DNA from 2 places in the Citrobacter sp. LJND-P06 genome. Region 2 is predicted to be linked to the other one. Evidence: predicted binding sites of a transcription regulator. Region 2 holds the regulator's gene; the other holds the start of a gene.
What was found. Region 2 encodes CRP, which controls carbon source genes, mostly activating them, when cyclic AMP is high. Its sites were predicted from a motif close to ATGTGANNNNNNTCACAT; they were not measured.
Positions count from the first base shown of each region.

Region 1: the regulator CRP is predicted to act here: its motif matches at 1,640-1,657, upstream of ACO7SM_RS06665 (YfcZ/YiiS family protein).

Region 1 covers NZ_CP187317.1:1,380,584-1,386,889, forward strand. Annotated here, with positions in the region: gene fadL (long-chain fatty acid transporter FadL) at 50-1,390, opposite strand; gene ACO7SM_RS06665 (YfcZ/YiiS family protein) at 1,762-2,046, shown strand; gene fadI (acetyl-CoA C-acyltransferase FadI) at 2,223-3,533, shown strand; gene fadJ (fatty acid oxidation complex subunit alpha FadJ) at 3,533-5,674, shown strand; gene sixA (phosphohistidine phosphatase SixA) at 5,888-6,306, shown strand, end outside.
Region 2 covers NZ_CP187317.1:361,237-367,542, reverse strand. Annotated here, with positions in the region: gene ACO7SM_RS01655 (phosphoribulokinase) at 1-244, shown strand, start outside; gene ACO7SM_RS01650 (OsmC family protein) at 333-737, opposite strand; gene crp (cAMP-activated global transcriptional regulator CRP) at 1,046-1,678, shown strand; gene ACO7SM_RS01640 (YccS/YhfK family putative transporter) at 1,730-3,817, shown strand; gene argD (bifunctional acetylornithine/succinyldiaminopimelate transaminase) at 3,807-5,027, opposite strand; gene pabA (aminodeoxychorismate synthase component 2) at 5,113-5,676, opposite strand; gene ACO7SM_RS01625 (putative adenosine monophosphate-protein transferase Fic) at 5,708-6,306, opposite strand, start outside; gene ACO7SM_RS01620 (YhfG family protein) at 6,300-6,306, opposite strand, start outside.

The DNA of each region.
Region 1 (6,306 bases), 1.0 Mb from region 2:
TAAAAAAGGTGAGCCTGAAAGCTCACCTTTTTTTATGTGCGGGACAGACTTAGAACGCGTAGTTAAAGTTGGTGCCGAACAGCCAGGCCTTACCTTCAGATTCGAACTGGTATGGGCCTTCGTTGATCGTAACGCTTTGACCGTGCATATAAGAGACGCCGACATCTATAGACGCATCTTTATTGAAGGCGTAAGTCGTACCTGCGCTCAGCCAGAAACGGTCCTGATCCGGAATAGAGATGGAACGCTGATCGGCCGGGACGGGGCTATCATCAAACGCGATACCGGTGCGGAACGTCCAGTTATCATCGTAATAATAGGTGGTACCCAACGCGATACGGTAAGCATCTTTAAAGCCTTCATCTTTCTGGAACAACGTTTTTCCACTGGTCGATGTTGCTTTCAGCTCCTGGAACTGACTCCAGCTGGTGTACGCCAGGCTATAGTGAACAGCCCATTGCGGCGCAACGCGGTTATAACCAGAGATTTCCCACATTTCAGGCAGGTTCAGCGTTAAATAGCCTGACTGCGTTGAACCGCCGGTGGCGGTCGGGATAGGAAGACCAAAACTGTTGAGCCCGCGATTCAGATCGCTGCTGTAGTTACCTTTGAAGTCGATTTTTACTTCAGAGCGGTAAGTTAATGCGTAGCGGTTGTTTTTGTCGACTTCATAAAGAATACCGGCGTTCCAGCCAAAGCCCCACTGATTACCGTTCAGGTGAGCAATATTGGTGTCGGCTGGGATACTGTTTGCTGTCGCCGCCAATTGTTGTCCCTGCGGAGTCTGCCCGGCAGGAGACTGCATAATCTGACCGGCAACCAGTTGACCTAAGTCACCGGCGTAGCGATCAATTTTCGCGCGGGCATAGACGGCATTCAGACCAAGACCAAAGCTCCAGCTTTCATTTAAGCGATACGCGCCGCTGACGTTCATGTTCATGGTTTCGAGGTCGGTCGTCCCCCCCACAGAACCCGCGGTGTAATTATCGTTAAACTCGGTAGCCAGACCGTAGTTAGAGGTAATAGAAGCCCCGACACCAAACTGATCGTTGATTGGCGCAACGAAGTGTACGTTCGGTACCCAGGCGGTTGGCGCGATGTTATCTGCGTCCAGACTACGACCTGACGGTGAACGTCCGCTAATATTAACATCAGGATCGATGTACACCGCACCGGCTGAGAACGTCGGACGATCGAACATGGTGATTAACGCCGGGTTACGACTGACGTTACCTGCGTCGTCTGCGATAGCACCTTCGCCCGAATAGGCCCGGCCAAGGCCAGAGGAAGAAAATTCGTTTAACTGAAAGCCTGCAGACCAGGCCTGTGTGGAGATGATTGCCACTGCGACTGCGAGAGCAGACTTTGTAAACAGGGTTTTCTGGCTCATGACCATAACCTCATTGATTTATTTTTATTCAAACAATGTTACATGCCGTAACAGGAGCGCGAAGTGTAGGGTCTGAGGTACGACAGAGAAATCAGACCAGTGGCGTGAGTATAGGTCTGACCAGATGGAATGTTGCAAGTATGTTTATAAAATTTTTCAATTGTGATCTTAGAAACGCGATCCAGCTGGCAAAATTGGGGGTAAGCGCACTCACCCGTTTAGGTGATTTTTGTTTTAGATCATTTTTAAGTGTGATTTCGCTCACTTATCCTATTTCACATCATTAACGACTGGAGAGGTGAATGGCGGGAGCGTAAAATATCCCCAGCGTTTATCTGGCACCTAGGGTGCGAATACAGAGGAAATCTACAATGAGTAAATGCAGTGCTGATGAAACCCCGGTTTGCTGCTGTATGGACGTTGGGACCATTATGGACAACTCCGACTGCACCGCGTCGTACAGCCGTGTGTTCGCGAACCGCGCGCAGGCTGAAGAAACGCTGGCTGCGTTGACGGAGAAAGCGCGTAGCGTGGAATCCGAACCTTGCCAAATCACCTCCACTTTTACTGAAGAGTCCGAAGGTGTGCGTCTGGATATCGATTTTGTCTTCGCCTGTGAAGCTGAAACGCTGATCTTCCAGCTCGGCTTGCGTTAATCCCCTTCCTCAAACACCCTTGTCAAATACTGGCAGGGGTGTTTTCGTAACGCTATGTAACTATTCACTGTGCCATAGCTCGCACTTTCTTATGTCTCCCCTTGGCTAAATGTAAAAAATTGGTTAAGACTGTGATCAGGTCAGACCACTTAAAATATTTTTTACAGGGGAGTGTTATGAGTCAGGCTTTACCACTGGTCACCCGTCAGGGCGATCGTATTGCCATTGTCAGCGGTTTACGTACACCGTTTGCCCGGCAGGCCACTGCATTTCATGGCATTCCCGCCGTTGATTTGGGGAAAATGGTGGTAGGAGAACTGCTGGCGCGCAGTGAAATACCCCCTGAGGTGATTGAACAACTGGTTTTCGGCCAGGTGGTACAAATGCCTGAAGCACCAAACATCGCGCGCGAAATTGTGCTGGGTACCGGGATGAACGTTCATACGGACGCCTACAGCGTGAGCCGTGCCTGTGCGACCAGTTTTCAGGCAGTGGCGAATGTGGCCGAAAGCCTGATAACGGGCACTATCCGTGCGGGTATCGCCGGTGGGGCCGATTCTTCCTCCGTGTTGCCCATTGGTGTGAGCAAAAAGCTGGCGCGCGTGCTGGTGGACGTCAATAAAGCCAGAACGACCGGTCAGCGACTCAAACTCTTTTCCCGCCTGCGTCTACGCGACCTGATGCCGGTTCCTCCTGCCGTGGCCGAATATTCGACGGGGTTGCGGATGGGGGATACCGCCGAACAAATGGCGAAAACGTATGGTATTACCCGCGAACAGCAGGATGCGCTGGCGCATCGTTCGCACCAGCGTGCCGCTCAGGCGTGGGCCGAAGGTAAGTTAGCGGATGAAGTCATGACGACCTGGGCGCCGCCCTTTAACGATCCTTTCTCCGAAGACAATAATATTCGCGGTAACTCTACGCTGGCTGATTACGCCAAACTGCGTCCTGCGTTCGACAAAAAGCACGGCACTGTGACGGCGGCTAACAGTACGCCGCTGACGGACGGAGCGGCTGCCGTTATTCTAATGACGGAATCTCGCGCCCGGGAACTGGGGCTGGTGCCGCTGGGGTATCTGCGCAGCTACGCCTTTACCGCCATCGATGTGTGGCAGGACATGTTATTGGGGCCCGCATGGTCTACACCGCTGGCGCTGGAGCGTGCTGGATTAACGATGGCCGATTTAACGCTCATTGATATGCATGAAGCGTTTGCCGCCCAGACGCTGGCCAATATTCAACTGCTTGGCAGCGAACGCTTTGCCCGTGACGTTTTGGGTAGGGCGCATGCCACCGGTGAGGTGGATGACAGCAAATTCAACGTGCTGGGCGGGTCGATTGCATATGGTCACCCGTTTGCCGCCACAGGCGCACGCATGATCACCCAGACATTACACGAATTACGGCGCCGGGGTGGGGGCTTCGGTTTAGTTACCGCCTGCGCGGCGGGTGGTCTGGGTGCGGCAATGGTTCTGGAGGCGGAATAATGGAAATGACATCGGCTTTTACGCTTAACGTGCGTCTGGATAATGTCGCCGTCGTTTCTATGGACGTTCCCGGCGAAAAGATGAACACCTTAAAAGCAGAATTTGCGACGCAGGTTCGCGCCATTCTGAAACAAATCCGTGAAAACAAAGCATTGCGCGGTGTGGTGTTTATCTCCGCAAAGCCAGATAATTTTATTGCTGGCGCCGATATCAATATGATTGGTCATTGCCGCAGCGCTCAGGAGGCTGAAACCCTCGCACGTCAGGGCCAGCAGATAATGTCCGAGATTAACGCGTTGCCAATCCCGGTTATTGCCGCCATTCATGGGGCGTGTCTGGGCGGAGGCCTTGAGATGGCGCTGGCCTGCCACCATCGCATTTGTACCGATGATGCAAAAACAGTACTGGGCCTGCCGGAAGTACAGCTTGGGTTGTTGCCAGGCTCAGGCGGCACACAGCGGTTGCCGCGCCTGGTCGGGGTAAGTATGGCGCTGGATATGATCCTCACCGGTAAACAACTGCGTGCCAAACAGGCGCTGAAGGCGGGGCTGGTGGATGAGGTTGTTCCCCATTCCATTTTGCTGGAAGCCGCTGTTGAGTTAGCCAAACAGGACAGGTCTGCTCATCGTGAATTGCCGGTTCGTGAACGCATTCTGGCAGGCCCACTGGGACGCGCGCTGTTATTTCGTATGGTCAGGAAACAGACGGAGCAGAAAACGCAGGGTAACTATCCGGCCACCGACCGTATTCTTGACGTGTTAGAAACCGGGCTGGCGCAGGGGAGCAGCAGCGGTTATGACGCGGAAGCCCGTGCGTTTGGCGAGCTGGCGATGACGTCGGAGTCAAAAGCTCTGCGTAATATCTTCTTTGCCAGCACAGAGGTGAAAAAAGACCCCGGCAGTGACGCGCAACCCGGCGCGCTCGAAAGCGTAGGGATTCTTGGCGGTGGATTAATGGGCGGCGGTATTGCTTATGTTACGGCCTGTAAAGGCGGCGTGCCAGTTCGCATCAAAGACATTAATACGAAAGGAATCAATCACGCGCTGAAGTACACCTGGGATCAACTTGAAACGAAAGTGCGCCGCCGCCATATCAAGGCAAGCGAACGTGACAAACAGTTGGCGTTAATTTCGGGCTCTACCGATTATCGCGGTTTCTCTCACCGGGATCTGGTTATTGAGGCTGTGTTTGAAGATCTGTCGTTAAAACAACGGATGGTGGAGGAAGTTGAGCAGAATTGCGCACCTCACACGATTTTTGCCTCTAACACCTCATCTTTACCGATTGGGGATATTGCAGCAAAAGCCCTCAGACCGGAACAGGTCATCGGCATGCACTTCTTCAGTCCGGTAGAAAAAATGCCGCTGGTTGAGATAATCCCGCATTCAGCCACGTCTGAGAAGACAATTGCCACAACCGTTAAGCTGGCGAAAAAACAGGGTAAAACGCCCATTGTCGTGAGCGATAAAGCGGGGTTCTACGTTAACCGCATTCTTGCTCCCTATATCAACGAGGCCATCCGGTTGCTGACGGAAGGGGAACGCGTCGAACATATCGACGCCGCGCTCGTAAAGTTTGGTTTTCCGGTAGGGCCAATCCAACTTTTGGATGAGGTTGGAATCGATACAGGCACTAAAATTATACCTGTACTGGAGGCGGCTTACGGAGAACGTTTTAGCGCGCCTGCAAATGTTGTTGCTTCAATTTTGAATGATGATCGCAAAGGTAGAAAAAATGGCAGGGGTTTCTATCTTTATGGTGCAAAAGGGCGTAAAAGCAAAAAACGCGTCGACCCTGCAATTTATACGCTTATTGGCGTGCAAGGGCAGAACAGGTTTTCCGCGCAGCAGATTGCTGAACGTTGCGTGATGTTAATGCTCAATGAAGCCGCACGTTGTTTCGATGAGCAGGTTATCCGGAGCGCCCGGGATGGTGATATCGGCGCTGTTTTCGGTATTGGTTTTCCGCCATTTCTTGGCGGCCCGTTCCGTTATATGGACTCCCTGGGGGCGGGAGAAGTGGTTGCAACGCTGCAACGGCTGAGCGCGCAATATGGTGACCGGTTTACGCCGTGTGAGCCGCTATTGCAAATGGCGCAGCGTGGTGATCACTTCTGGAAGAACGGGGGAACGGACCTGTAAGTATAAGGTCAAAGGTAGGATGAATCCGCACCGAATGAATGTATCATGCTCAATTTGTAAACAGAAATTGACTATACTTACGCCATTACGGTAAAAAACAGCGTTTCATTCGGCGAGCGGATAAGGCACAATGCCGGCCACCGCATTTTTACCACTACCATTAAGGTATTGAGTACGAATGTGGGTGATTCTGGTTAACAAAAGCGGTGCAATATGCAAGTTTTTATCATGCGTCACGGCGACGCGGCCCTCGATGCCGCCAGTGATTCGGTTCGTCCCTTAACCTCTTGTGGTTGTGACGAGTCCCGCCTAATGGCGAACTGGCTGAAAGGTCAAAAAGTGGATATCGAACGTGTTCTGGTGAGCCCGTTCCTGCGAGCCGAACAAACGCTGGATGTCGTTGGGGAGTGTCTGAATCTGCCGAAGGGCGTCGATATTTTGCCGGAGTTGACTCCCTGTGGCGATGTGGGTCTGGTCAGCGCCTATCTACAGGCTCTGGCCAATGAAGGTGTCGCCACTGCGCTGGTGATTTCTCACTTACCTTTGGTGGGATATCTCGTGTCTGAACTTTGTCCGGGTGAAACACCGCCGATGTTTACCACGTCTGCAATCGCGAGCGTAACGCTTGATGA
Region 2 (6,306 bases):
CACGGTGGACACCTCGAATCCCTTCGCGGCAAAAGGCATCCCGTCATTAGACGAGAGCTTTGTCGTTATTCATTTTCGTAATCTGGAAGGGATCGATTTTCCCTGGCTGCTGGCAATGCTTCAGGGCTCGTTTATTTCACATATCAATACATTAGTCGTGCCGGGCGGCAAAATGGGACTGGCAATGGAGTTGATCATGCTGCCGCTGGTTCAGCGACTGATGGAAGGCAAAAAAATCGAGTAAGGTAAGATTTTGCCGGATGGCGGTGTTGCGTTATCCGGCCTACTCCTGTCGTAGGCCCGATAAGCGCAGCGCCATCAGGCAAGGATCATCAGGCAGCAATCACTTCGTATGAATGCGTGATATTCACTGCTTTTTCCAGCATCAACGCCACGGAACAATATTTTTCAGCAGACAGATCGACTGCGCGCGAAACGGCGGCGTCTTTGAGATCATTGCCAGTCACAATGAAATGCAGATTGATATGCGTGAACAGGCGCGGCGCCTCTTCACGACGCTCGGAAGTGAGCTTCACTTCGCAATTGGTCACGTCCTGGCGTCCCTTTTGCAGAATAGACACCACATCGATCGCACTGCACCCACCCGCAGCCATTAACACCATTTCCATCGGACTCGGTGCTTTATCACCGGAGTTACCATCCATCAAAACCTGGTGTCCGGAAGCAGACTCTCCCAGGAAGGTTAGGCCTTCAACCCATTTCACACGCGCTTGCATATTTCGTAACTCCAATGTTTCAATTTTCCTGACAGATTACGCGGACATAACAAATCTCGCAACGGAAGGCGACCTGTATCAAGCTGAAGCGAGACACCAGGAGACACACAGCGAAAGCTATGCTAAAACAGTCAGGATGCTACAGTAATACATTGACGTACTGCATGTATGCAGAGAACATCACATTACAGGCTGCAGTACATTTTTAGCAGCCCCCTTCCCTGGCAGCGGGAAGCATATTTTGGCAACCCCAGAGACAGCGTCGTTTTCTGGCTCTGGAGACAGCTTATAACAGAGGATAACCGCGCATGGTGCTTGGCAAACCGCAAACAGACCCGACTCTCGAATGGTTCTTGTCTCATTGCCACATTCATAAGTACCCGTCGAAGAGCACGCTGATTCACCAGGGTGAAAAAGCAGAAACGTTGTACTACATCGTTAAAGGCTCAGTGGCTGTGCTGATTAAAGACGAAGAAGGGAAAGAGATGATCCTTTCTTATCTGAATCAGGGCGATTTTATTGGCGAATTGGGCCTGTTTGAAGAAGGCCAGGAGCGCAGTGCATGGGTTCGTGCAAAAACGGCCTGTGAAGTCGCTGAAATCTCCTACAAAAAATTTCGCCAATTGATCCAGGTGAACCCGGATATTCTGATGCGCCTGTCTTCCCAGATGGCTCGTCGCCTGCAAGTTACGTCCGAAAAAGTCGGCAACCTTGCCTTCCTCGACGTAACCGGTCGTATCGCTCAGACTCTGCTGAACCTGGCGAAACAACCCGATGCGATGACTCACCCGGACGGCATGCAAATCAAAATCACCCGTCAGGAGATCGGTCAGATCGTTGGCTGTTCTCGCGAAACCGTTGGTCGTATTCTGAAAATGCTGGAAGATCAGAACCTGATCTCCGCGCACGGTAAGACCATCGTCGTCTACGGCACTCGTTAACCCCGTCAAAATGGCGTATTACCCTGTAATACGCCATTTTTGTTGGCACCGATGTGGCGAAGACTGATCTATCACCCTGAAATCAACTACGCACTGCGGCAAACGCTGGTGTTGTGTTTACCTGTGGCGATCGGCCTTATCATCGGCCAGTTGCATCTGGGATTGCTCTTTTCTCTCGTTCCCGCCTGCTGCAACATCGCCGGGCTTGATACCCCCCACAAACGCTTTTTCAAACGCTTAGTCATTGGTGCATCGCTGTTTGCCGGATGCAGCCTGGCAATGCAGCTCCTGCTCGCGCAAGCAATACCGCTGCCGCTGATTCTGACGGGTTTAACGCTGATTCTTGGCGTGACGGCTGAACTCAGCGCCTTACATGCCCGACTCCTGCCGGCTTCGCTGATCGCCGCCATTTTCACACTCAGCCTTGCCGGTAACATGCCCGTGTGGGAGCCGTTGCTGATCTATGCCCTGGGCACCCTGTGGTACGGGCTTTTTAACTGGTTTTGGTTTTGGCTCTGGCGTGAACAACCGCTGCGCGAGTCGCTCAGTTTGTTGTACCGCGAATTGGCCGACTACTGCGAAGCCAAATACAGTCTGCTCACCCAGCATGCGGATCCTGAAAAAGCGCTGCCGCCTTTGTTGGTACGCCAACAGAAAGCGGTGGATCTCATCACCCAGTGTTACCAGCAAATGCACATGCTGTCGGCGCATCACAACAATGAATACAAACGTCTGCTGCGGGCCTTCCAGGAAGCGCTGGACCTACAGGAACATATCTCCGTCAGTCTGCATCAGCCGGAAGAGGTGCAAAAGCTGGTCGAACGCAGCCATGCGGAACAGGTGATTCGCTGGAACGCTCAAACGGTCGCCGCACGTTTACGCATCCTGGCGGATGATATTCTGTATCACCGCCTGCCAACTCGCTTTACCATGGAAAAACAGATTGGTGCGCTGGAGAAAATCGCTAACCAGCATCCCGATAACCCGGTCGGTCAGTTCTGTTACTGGCACTTTAGCCGCATTGCCCGCGTATTGCGGACCCAACGCCCGCTCTACGCCCGCGACCTGATGGCGGATAAACAGCGCCGACTCCCGCTGATCCCGGCGTTAAAAAACTATCTGTCCTTCAAGTCGCCCGCGCTGCGAAATGCCGGGCGTATTAGCGTCATGCTGAGTATCGCCAGTCTGATGGGCAGCGCGTTACATCTGCCGAAACCGTACTGGATCCTGATGACGGTGCTGTTTGTGACGCAAAACGGCTACGGCGCGACGCGGGTTCGCATATTACACCGTTCGGTAGGTACGCTGGTCGGGCTGGTGATTGCGGGCGTGACGCTACACTTCCATATTCCCGAAGGCTTCACGCTAGCGGGCATGCTGGTCATTACACTGGTGAGCTATCTGATCATTCGTAAAAATTACGGTTGGGCAACGGTCGGGTTTACGGTCACTGCGGTGTATACCCTGCAATTGCTGACGTTAAACGGTGAGCAGTACATTGTGCCGCGGTTTATTGATACGGTGATTGGCTGCCTGATCGCGTTTGGCGGAACGGTCTGGCTCTGGCCGCAGTGGCAGAGCGGTCTGTTACGCAAAAACGCCCACGACGCGCTGGAAGCCGATCAAGACGCTATACGCCTGATCCTCAGCGACAATCCACAGGCAACACCGCTTGCGTATCAGCGTATGCGTGTCAATCAGGCGCACAACACGCTGTACAACTCGCTGAATCAGGCCATGCAGGAACCCGGCTTTAACGCGCACTATCTGGCCGATATGAAACTGTGGGTGACGCACAGCCAGTTTATTGTCGAGCACATCAACGCCATGACCACGCTGGCGCGGGAACATACGATGCTGACGCCAGACCTTGCGCAACGCTATCTGGAATCGTGCGAAATTGCGCTCCAGCGCTGCCAGCAGCGTCTGGAGTATGACGGGCCGGGCAGTTCTGGCGATGTGAATATCCTGGAAGCGCCAGAGATGCTCTCCCATGGGTCATTAAGTACCCTGGAACAGCACCTGCAGCGCATACTGGGCCACCTGAAAACCATGCACACCATTTCGTCGGTCGCCTGGCGTCAACGGCCTCACCACGGGATCTGGCTCAGCCGTCAGTTACGGGATATTAAGCGTTAACGACTTTCGCGACGGCCTGAGCGAAACGCTGCATTCCCTCATCGATATCCGCCTCTTCCACCACCAGCGAGGGGGCGAAGCGCATCACATCCGGGCCGGCATTCAGCACCATCACGCCTTCATTCGCGCCCGCATAAAGAAACTCGCGCGCTCGTCCCTGATATTGCGGCTTCAACTCTGCCCCAATCAACAGTCCCATCCCGCGAATGTCGCTGAAGACGTCGTACTGCTCGTCAATTTTCTGCAAATGCTGAACAAATTTCTGCCGTTTTGTCTGAATGCCGTCCAGCACGTCTGGCGTGTTAATAATATCGAACGCCGCGCCAGCAACCGCGCAGGCCAGCGGGTTGCCACCGTAGGTAGAACCGTGGGAACCGACGTGAAACGCACTGGCAATCTCCTGCGTGGTCAGCATGGCGCTCACCGGGAACCCGCCGCCAAGCGCCTTGGCGCTGGTCAGAATATCCGGCGTCACGCCATAGTGCATATACGCAAACAGGGAGCCTGTACGCCCCATGCCGCACTGCACTTCATCAAAGACCAGCAATGCCTGATGCTGGTCGCACAATTCACGCAGTCCTTTCAGAAACTCGGGAGTTGCCGCCGTTAATCCTCCTTCCCCCTGGATGGGCTCCACCACCACCGCGCAGGTATGGTCATCCATCACGGCTTTCACCGCATGAAGATCGTTAAAGGGAACGTGGACGATGTCGGCCGGTTTCGGCCCAAAACCATCGGAATACTTCGGCTGGCCGCCAACCGTTACGGTGAACAGCGAGCGACCGTGAAACGCATTGTGGAAGGCGATGATTTTGGTTTTGAATGGGCTGTGGCGCACGCAGGCGTAATGACGTGCCAGTTTGAAGGCCGTTTCATTCGCTTCTGTACCAGAGTTCATGAACAGCACGCGTTCTGCAAACGTCGCGTCGATAAGCTTACGCCCCAGTCGTAGCGCCGGTTCATTGGTGAAGACGTTACTGGTGTGCCACAACGTTTCGCCCTGGGTTTTCAGCGCCTCAACCAGCGCCGGGTGACAATGCCCCAACGCCGTTACTGCAATCCCGCCAGCAAAATCAACGTATTCCTTTCCTTGTTGATCCCAGACGCGGCTACCTTTGCCTTTTACCGGAATAAACTCCGCCGGTGCATAAATCGGCAGGATAACCTCATCAAAAGTCGCGCGCGTAATTGCAGTTTGTTCAGTTGCCATCTTATGACCACCCAGTTATGCAGAAATTAATGTGAAATTATAATCACAAAATATGCATAAAAAATCACTAGATAGCAACTACAAATCAGCGCTGGAGGAAATTTGCCAGTAGCTGATGCCCTTGTTCGCTGAGAATACTTTCTGGATGAAACTGTACGCCTTCCAGATCCCATTCCCGATGACGAATGCCCATAATTTCCTGGGTTTCACTCCAGGCGGTGACGTCAAAACAGGCGGGAAGCGTGGCGGGGTCAATCACCAGAGAATGGTAACGCGTCACACGCAATGGCGTCGGCAACCCCAGGAAAACCCCCTGACCGGTATGGGTTATCGGTGAGGTTTTGCCATGCATGACTTTCGCGGCCCGAACGATGGTCGCGCCGAACGCCTGCGCCAGTGCCTGGTGGCCCAGGCACACGCCCAGGATGGGCAATCGCCCGGCATAATGGCGAATCACATCCAGCGAAATTCCGGCTTCGTTCGGCGTGCAGGGGCCTGGAGAAATTACGATCTTTTGCGGATTGAGCGCGTCGATTTGCGCCAGCGTCAACTCGTCATTCCGTTTGACCAGCACATCCGCGCCAAGCTCGCAAAAATACTGGTAGAGGTTCCAGGTGAAAGAATCGTAGTTGTCGATTAGCAGGATCATGGCGGCTCCGGTACGTTAGAACCGCGCTATTCTACTCAGTTTCCTCCGCTTCGCTCACCACTTTACGAAATATTGCCTGCAATGCCGACAGGTCGCCCATGGCGCCACTCTGGTTGGCCTGATTCCACTCATCCGCCTGAATACCGTTCCAGCTCAGCGCGTAACCGGCATGAATCGCCAGTTGTTCAAAGAAGATGCGCTGCGCCAGGCCGCTGCCGATACGAAACGGATGCAGCACATTAATTTCACAATAATAATGCGCGAGCCTGACGACGAATTTCTCTTTTGGCAATCCGGACAGATACCCTTCTTCTTCCAGATCCTGCATCAGGGCATTGCCCTCTTTTTCGATCCAGGCAAAATGGCAGAAAGGCGTGTCCCCCTGATAGATATCCACTTCGCGTAATTTTCCCGCCCAGTCGAAAATGTCCTGATAAAGTTGGCGATGAATAGCGCACAGGTAAGGTAAACCACGAACCCGCGGCCCCAGTTCAATGGTCGCGGCGCGTAATGCCGTCAGTTCATATGCTGCCTGCTCCAGACGTTGAACCTGACGAATGCCTAAACGGTTACGCATGACATCGAGACCGTCGTAAAGATAGGGGTCGCGTCCTTCACCAAATTTATCGC